Regions from separate parts of the Saccharomonospora xinjiangensis XJ-54 genome, predicted to be linked through region 2. Evidence: riboswitches for the same ligand, from Rfam matches in the RefSeq annotation. Region 2 holds a riboswitch; the other holds the start of a gene.
What was found. A riboswitch is a leader RNA that binds a small molecule or an ion and turns the genes downstream of it on or off. The one in region 2 is predicted to bind cobalamin.
Positions count from the first base shown of each region.

Region 1: another riboswitch for cobalamin. It lies ahead of SACXIDRAFT_RS00990 (acyl-CoA thioesterase); the one in region 2 lies ahead of metE (5-methyltetrahydropteroyltriglutamate--homocysteine S-methyltransferase).

Region 1 is NZ_JH636049.1:334,579-337,978, forward strand. It holds gene SACXIDRAFT_RS00985 (AfsR/SARP family transcriptional regulator) at 1-566, shown strand, start outside; cobalamin riboswitch at 894-1,124, shown strand; gene SACXIDRAFT_RS00990 (acyl-CoA thioesterase) at 1,169-1,606, shown strand; gene SACXIDRAFT_RS01000 (LCP family protein) at 1,763-2,932, opposite strand; gene SACXIDRAFT_RS01005 (alpha/beta hydrolase) at 3,082-3,400, opposite strand, start outside.
Region 2 is NZ_JH636049.1:2,805,532-2,808,931, forward strand. It holds gene SACXIDRAFT_RS12520 (SDR family oxidoreductase) at 1-670, shown strand, start outside; gene SACXIDRAFT_RS12525 (hypothetical protein) at 736-1,425, shown strand; cobalamin riboswitch at 1,457-1,697, shown strand; gene metE (5-methyltetrahydropteroyltriglutamate--homocysteine S-methyltransferase) at 1,814-3,400, shown strand, end outside.

The DNA of each region.
Region 1 (3,400 bases), 2.5 Mb from region 2:
GGGCACTGGAGTTGTTCTCCGAGGCGGGCGATCTCTACGGCGAGGCGGCGGCACGCATCGCCATCGGCACGGTCCGCATGGACAGCGGCGCCCTCGACGAAGCGGAGACCTGGTTCGCCGACGCCTACGCGCTGGCGTCCGCGATCGGCGACCGCCACCGCGCGGCGCACGCCCTGCACCGGCAGGCGCTGCTCCACCAGCGGCGCGGCAGCCTCGGCGCGGCACGGCAACAACTGGACCAGGCCATCGCCGTCTTCGACGATCTTGGCGACGACCACTGTGCGGGGTACGCGCAGCAGAGCCTCGGCGAGTTGTGTCTGAGCAGTGGAGAGCTGGCCCACGCACAACTGCTGCTCGGCAACTCCCTCGCCGTGCACCGCGACACCGGGGACCGCCGCTCCGAGGCCACGGTGAGCCAGCGGCTCGGCGAACTCCACGAGTCGCTCGGTCAGCCGCACACCTCGCGCGCGTACTTCGAGAGAGCGCTGTCGCTGTGGCGGGAACTGGCGGCCCAGCCGCAGCAGACGGCGGTGGAACGCAAACTGCGACTGGCGAACGAAGCGTGACGCGCCGTCCCACGGCCCCACGGCCGCATGCTCGACGACCACGGTCGGCCCTCGATGTCCGCCGTCGGCACGTCTCCACGCGGGAGGATGGCCCCCTCGACAGCGATGATCACCATCGCCGCGTCCGTGGTCGAACCACTCCACGATGGCGAAGTCGGCTCGCCCACCACAACGGGTCGGCTCGCCCCACGGTCACGGTCGCCCCGTCTCGCATCCGCGACCGGCGCACACCCACCGCCACAAGGCCCACCCACCTCCGTCGCCTCGCGCGGCGTCCCGATCGGCGATCTCCGCCGACCACGGCCGCCCGCAGAACCGCATGCGACGTAAGGTGGCTGCGCAGTGGGTTCGCCCCGTCCTTTCCGGCCGGGGCGTCGCAAGAGGGAACCCGGTGGGAATCCGGGACTGCCCCGCAGCGGTGAGTGGGAACGACCGCCGTCATCGAGCACTGGGCCACGTGTGGCCTGGGAAGCGACGGCCAGTAGGTGCCATCCCGTCCCGGCCAGGGACGGTGGCGTGCCCGCGAGTCCGAAGACCTGCCTACTGCCCGTGCGCCGTCCGCGCACGGTGCCGTCCGCCGCGACTCGCGAAGGAGAGCTCACGTGGCACACCGCAACACGACGTTGCGTTCCGACCCCAAGACCCCGGAAGACTCCCAGGTCACGCTCGCCCACATCATGAGCGAGCACGACACCAACCTGTACGGCACCATCCACGGCGGGGTGGTGATGAAACTGATCGACGACGCCGCGGCTGCCGCGGCAGGCCGTCACGCGGACGGCCCCGCCGTGACGGCGTCGGTTGACCGGATGACCTTTCTGGCTCCGGTGCGCGCGGGTGATCTGCTCAGCGTCCACGCCAGCCTGGAACGAGCAGGGCGGACGTCGATGACCACGGTGGTCCGTGTGACGTCGGAACGGTGGAACGCCTCGGGGCCGGTGACGGAGGTCGCGACCGCGAGGCTGACGTTCGTCGCCATCGACGCCGAAGGGCGCCCGAGGCCGATCCCACCGCTGGTCACACCACCCACGAACCCCTGAGCTCCCGCACGCGTGTCCGCAGCTCCCGCACGCGTGTCCGCAGCTCCCGCACGCGTGTCCGCAGCTCCCGCACGCGTGTCCGCAGCTCCTGCACGCGTGTCCGCAGCGTGCGGTGCGAACATCCGCACGCTGCGGACACGGCCCAGCGGTTCCGCATCACTCCATGAGGATGTCGTCCGGGATCGGCGAATCGGTGCGCAACGCCTCGAACAGCGCCTCCGACTTGGCCGGATCCCAGGTCTCGGCCGAGGCCGACGTGACCGGCACGGTGGTGGTGACCACACCGCCGTCGCCGATGCCCCGCATGGCCCAGGCCAACCCCACGAGGTGGTGCAGGTGGTCGTCGGTGTCGAGGGTCAGTGCGTCGGGCACGGTACCCAGCAGCGGGAACACGTCGAACGGGTTCAGCAACGTCGCGGGGCTGGCGATCTCACCGGCCAGTGCGCCGATGAACTTGCGCTGGTTCGCCACACGGTCCAGGTCCGACCGGGGGGTGGCATCGCTGTAGCGCATACGCACGAACCCGAGCGCCTGCGCGCCGTCGAGTGTCTGCGTGCCCGCCGGGATGACGACGCCGGTCTTGGTGTCGCGCATCTCCTTCGGGATCTCCATCTCGACGCCGCCGATGGCATCGACGACCTCCGCGAATCCACCGAATCCGATCTCGGCGTAGTGGTCGATGCGCAGTCCCGTGGCCTGCTCCACCGTCTTGGTCAGCAGCGGGGCGCCGCCGAAGGAGAACGCGGCGTTGATCTTGTTGACGCCGTGTCCGGGAATCTCGACCTGCGAGTCGCGCGGCAGGCTCAGCAGGGTCGGCGGTGTGTCGTTGTCCGGTATGTGGACGAGCATGATCGTGTCGGTTCGCCTGCCCCCGGTGTCGCCGGTGGACAGCTCCGCCATCTGCTCCTCGTCCAATCCTTCACGGGAGTCCGACCCGACGAGCAGCCAGTTCGTGCCCTCGGCTGCGGCCGGTCTTCCCTCGTAGTCGCCGGGCAGTGCGTCGATGCGGTTGATGGAGAACTCCAGGTACACCCACACGGCACCCAGCAACAGCACGAGCACGAGCACGAGGCTCGTGAGCACCTTCTTGAACGACGGCCGCTTGCGACGGGGATCACCGCCGGGGCGCGGCCTCCGATCGCCGGGCGGCGGTGGCTGCGGCGGTCGCGGCGCGGCCCTCGTCGGCTGCGGCGGACGCGCCGCCTGCCCTGCCCTGGCGCTGCCCGGTACGGGCATCATCCGTGCCTGTTGCTGCTGGCGCCCTTGTGGCGGCCTCCGGCCCGGAGGCGGTGGCCGGTGTCCACCCTGGTGCCCGCCGTAGGTCATGGCCACTCCGATCGGTTCGCGCGGCTGTCGTTCTGGCACGCATACCTAACCGCATGTCTCATGGCGTAGACGCGGCATCCCCCGGTCAGGTTGTGCCGACCACCGGACCACCACACCCAAAGCGGACATTTACGCACAGAAAGTGCGGCTCACAGTGTCAGTCGCCACCGGAGTGGTGCCTGCTGCGCGAAGGCGCGGGCGAGCAGGCCACGTTCGGGCAGCAACCCCGCGGTCTGGACAGCGAACTCGGCGGCGAGCCGGTTCCACACGGCGGGCCTGCGCAGCAGCGCATGACTCTCCGCGGCCACGTCGAACCGCGCCAGCCGCTCGGCATGAGCGTCGGCACGCTCGGCGTACCGGTAGGAGTCCCCTGGCCCGGTCACGCGATCGAGGACGCCGTGCGCGATCACGACGGCGCGTCCTGTCACCGGCTCGACCGGATCGGACTCCGGAGTCCACGGCGCGAAG
Region 2 (3,400 bases):
GCCGTACGACGCGACGGAACCGTGGGGTGCGGACCCACGCGGAATCGACGGCGTGCTCTCCGAGCTCGGGGGTGGCGACGCACTCGCGCATCTGGAGGCCGATTTCGCGGACCCGGCCGCACCCGAACGGGTGGTCCGAGCGGCGGTGAGCCGGTTCGGACCAGTGGACACCCTGATCGCCAACCACGCGCGCAGTTCGGTGGCGACGCTGCCCGAACTGACGGCCGAGGAGCTGGACCTCACCTGGGCCGTCAACGTGCGCGCCACGCTGTTGCTGGTCCGCGCGTTCGCGAGGCAGTACCGCGAAGCGAGCCCTCGGCCGCAGCCGGGCCGCGTGGTGCTGTTCACGTCGGGGCAGCACCTGGCTCCCATGGCTTCGGAAATTCCCTATGCCGCAACGAAAGGCGCGTTGCACCAGCTCACGTGGACTCTCTCCGACGCGCTGGCCGACGACGGGATCACCGTGAACACCGTCAATCCGGGGCCGACGGACACCGGGTGGGCGAGTGGGGACCTGACCGTCACGGTCGCAGGCCGACTGCCACGCGGGCGATGGAACAGTCCTTCGGAGGCAGCCGCGGTCGTGGCGCTGCTGCTCGGCGACGACGCCGTCACGATCACCGCCAACGTCATCGACGCCGAAGGCGGCTTCCGCCGCTGGCAGCCGTGAATCAGCCCAACCGCGGAGAGTGACGTCGAGCTGCCGAGACGGCGCCGGCGGTGCACTATCGTCGAGTGGATTCCAACGCCGTCCCACAGCCATCGTCGGTCGTCGATTTCCAGGTGTACGGCCTCGACGGGACATTCAACGGTGTTCGCTGGGTGGACTTCTTCGAGGGACTCCCCGGCAAGCCGCCATGGGCCCTGTGGCTCGGGCACAGGGCAGCCGGTTCCGACAGCGGTGTGCGGGTGGGCACCCTGCCGAAGCGGCGTTACGAGGCCGTCCTGTGCCCGAACGGTAAGGACCCGCTCGTCGAGGTCGCGTTCAGCGGGGCGTTCGGTGTCGTGAACGTGACCCTGCCCGACAGCTCCGTCGTCAGGCCCGACGGGCTGATTCCCTCGCTCGTCGAGCACGCCGAACATCAGGCTCGCCGCTACGCGGAATGGCCCATCGTGTGGTGGAGCATCGAGGGTGCGCAGGTGCGGGCGAGGGTGTGGCACTTCGCGGGTGGGTGGGCGGCGTTCTCCACCGCGCTCGACGACGCCTACCTCGTGGCGGTCGGCGTCGGTATGGAGGCGGCCAATCTGGCGTTCGAGCCGGTCGAGGACGATTCGGTGTACCACACCGATCTCTCCGCTCCGCTGAACTTCGCCGAACTCGGCAGGCAGAAGAGCGCGAGGCCGGAGGCATGGTTGCCGCCGCCGCGCAGGGACGCCTTCCATCCCGACCAGCTCGCGTTCGTTACCGACGACTCCGAGGCGTGAGACGAGACCTTGTCAGGCCACGCGTTCCCGATAGCCTGAGGGCGCTGGCGGTTCGCCCTCCATCCGAGGTGGTGGGCGAGGCAAGAGGGAACCCGGTGGGAATCCGGGACTGCCCCGCAGCGGTGAGCGGGAACGAACGCCGTGGCCGGTCGCGCGACCGGTGGGAGACGCACTGGGCCGGACACGGTCTGGGAAGCGACGGCTAGTAGGTGATTCGGCGCGAGCCGGTCGTGTCCGCGAGTCCGAAGACCTGCCGCCGGTGCGCACACCGCCGGTGTGCGCGATGTCCGGGCGTTCGAGGGGAACCCTGGCCAGCGGGCAACCGCTCGCCTCACGAGGTGGCCTTCGCGCGTCCCGGTGCCGCCGTCGAGCTCGCGAGGAGAGAGCCTTGACCAGCACGATCGGATCGACCGTACTCGGTTACCCCAGGATCGGGCCGAACCGGGAGTTGAAGCACGCACTGGAGAGCTACTGGGCGTCCCGCATCGGTGAGCAGGAGTTGCGCGACGTCGCGGGCCGCCTGCGTGCCGACACCCTGCGCTCGTTGAAAGACGCCGGCCTCGACTCGATTCCGGGTAACACGTTCTCGTTCTACGACCACGTTCTCGACACGGCGGTGACCTTCGGCGCCGTACCGCGTCGTTACGCCGAGCTGGGCCTCGGCCCGCTCGACACCTACTTCGCTATGGCGCGGGGCGTGGAGTCGCTTCCGCCGCTGGAGATGACGAAGTGGTTCGACACGAACTATCACTACCTCGTACCGGAGGTCGGGCCGGACACCTCGTTCTCGCTGGCCGAAAGGGGCGTGCTCGACCAGGTTCGTGAAGCGGCGGCGCTCGGCGTTCCCGTCCGCCCGGTGCTGGTCGGCCCCGTGACGTTCCTCCTGCTGTCCAAACCGGATCCCGATGCTGGACCCGACTTCGACCCACTGAGCACAGTGGATAGTCTCGTTGGTGCCTACGCCGAATTGTTGGCCGAACTCGCCCGCGAGGGCGTCGAGTGGGTGCAGCTCGACGAGCCCGCGTTCGCGGCAGACCGCACCGAGGCCGAACTCGCCGCACTCCGTGAGGCATACACCTCGCTCGGGACGCTTCCCGAACGTCCGAAGATCTTCGTTCCCGGCTACTTCGGTGAATTCGGCGACGCTCTCGACATCCTGTCGGAAGCGCCGATCGAGGCCGTGGGAGTGGACTTCGTGGCGGGGGAGGTGAGCCTCGACTCGCTCTCGGTGTTGCCGGGGCTGCGGGACAAGACACTCGTTGCCGGGCTCGTCGATGGCCGCAACGTCTGGCGAACCGACCTCGACCGCGCACTCGCCACGGCGGCCACACTGCTCGGCCTCGCCGGTGAGGTGGCGGTCAGCACGTCGTGCTCGCTGCTGCACGTGCCCTACGACGTCGAGGCGGAGACGGACCTCGATCCCGAAGTCGCGCCGTGGCTGGCGTTCGCGAAGCAGAAGGTGAGTGAGGTGGTCGTGCTCGGAAGGGCTCTGCGTGAAGGCCGTGATGCCGTGTCCGGCGAACTCGCCGACGCGCGCCGCGTGATCAGCGCGAGGGCCGACGCCGAGCGGGTTCGTGACGAGCGGGTACGGCGGCGCCTCGCGACGTTGCGGCCCGAGGATACGCGCCGCGACGACTACGACGTCCGCAAGGCGGCGCAACAGGAGGCGCTCGGTCTTCCGCCGTTGCCGACCACCACCATCGGCTCGTTCCCGCAGACCCCCGACGTGCGAAGGACACGGGCGGCACTGCGGAGGGGCAGCCTCGACCACGACACCTACACGAGGCGCATGCGCGCGGAGATCGAGCGGGTCGTGCGGCTCCAGGAGGAGCTGGGGCTCGACGTTCTCGTGCACGGCGAACCCGAACGCAACGACATGGTGCAGTACTTCGCCGAGCATCTCACCGGTTTCGCGAGCACCGAGCACGGCTGGGTGCAGTCGTACGGATCGCGCTGTGTGCGTCCGCCGATCCTG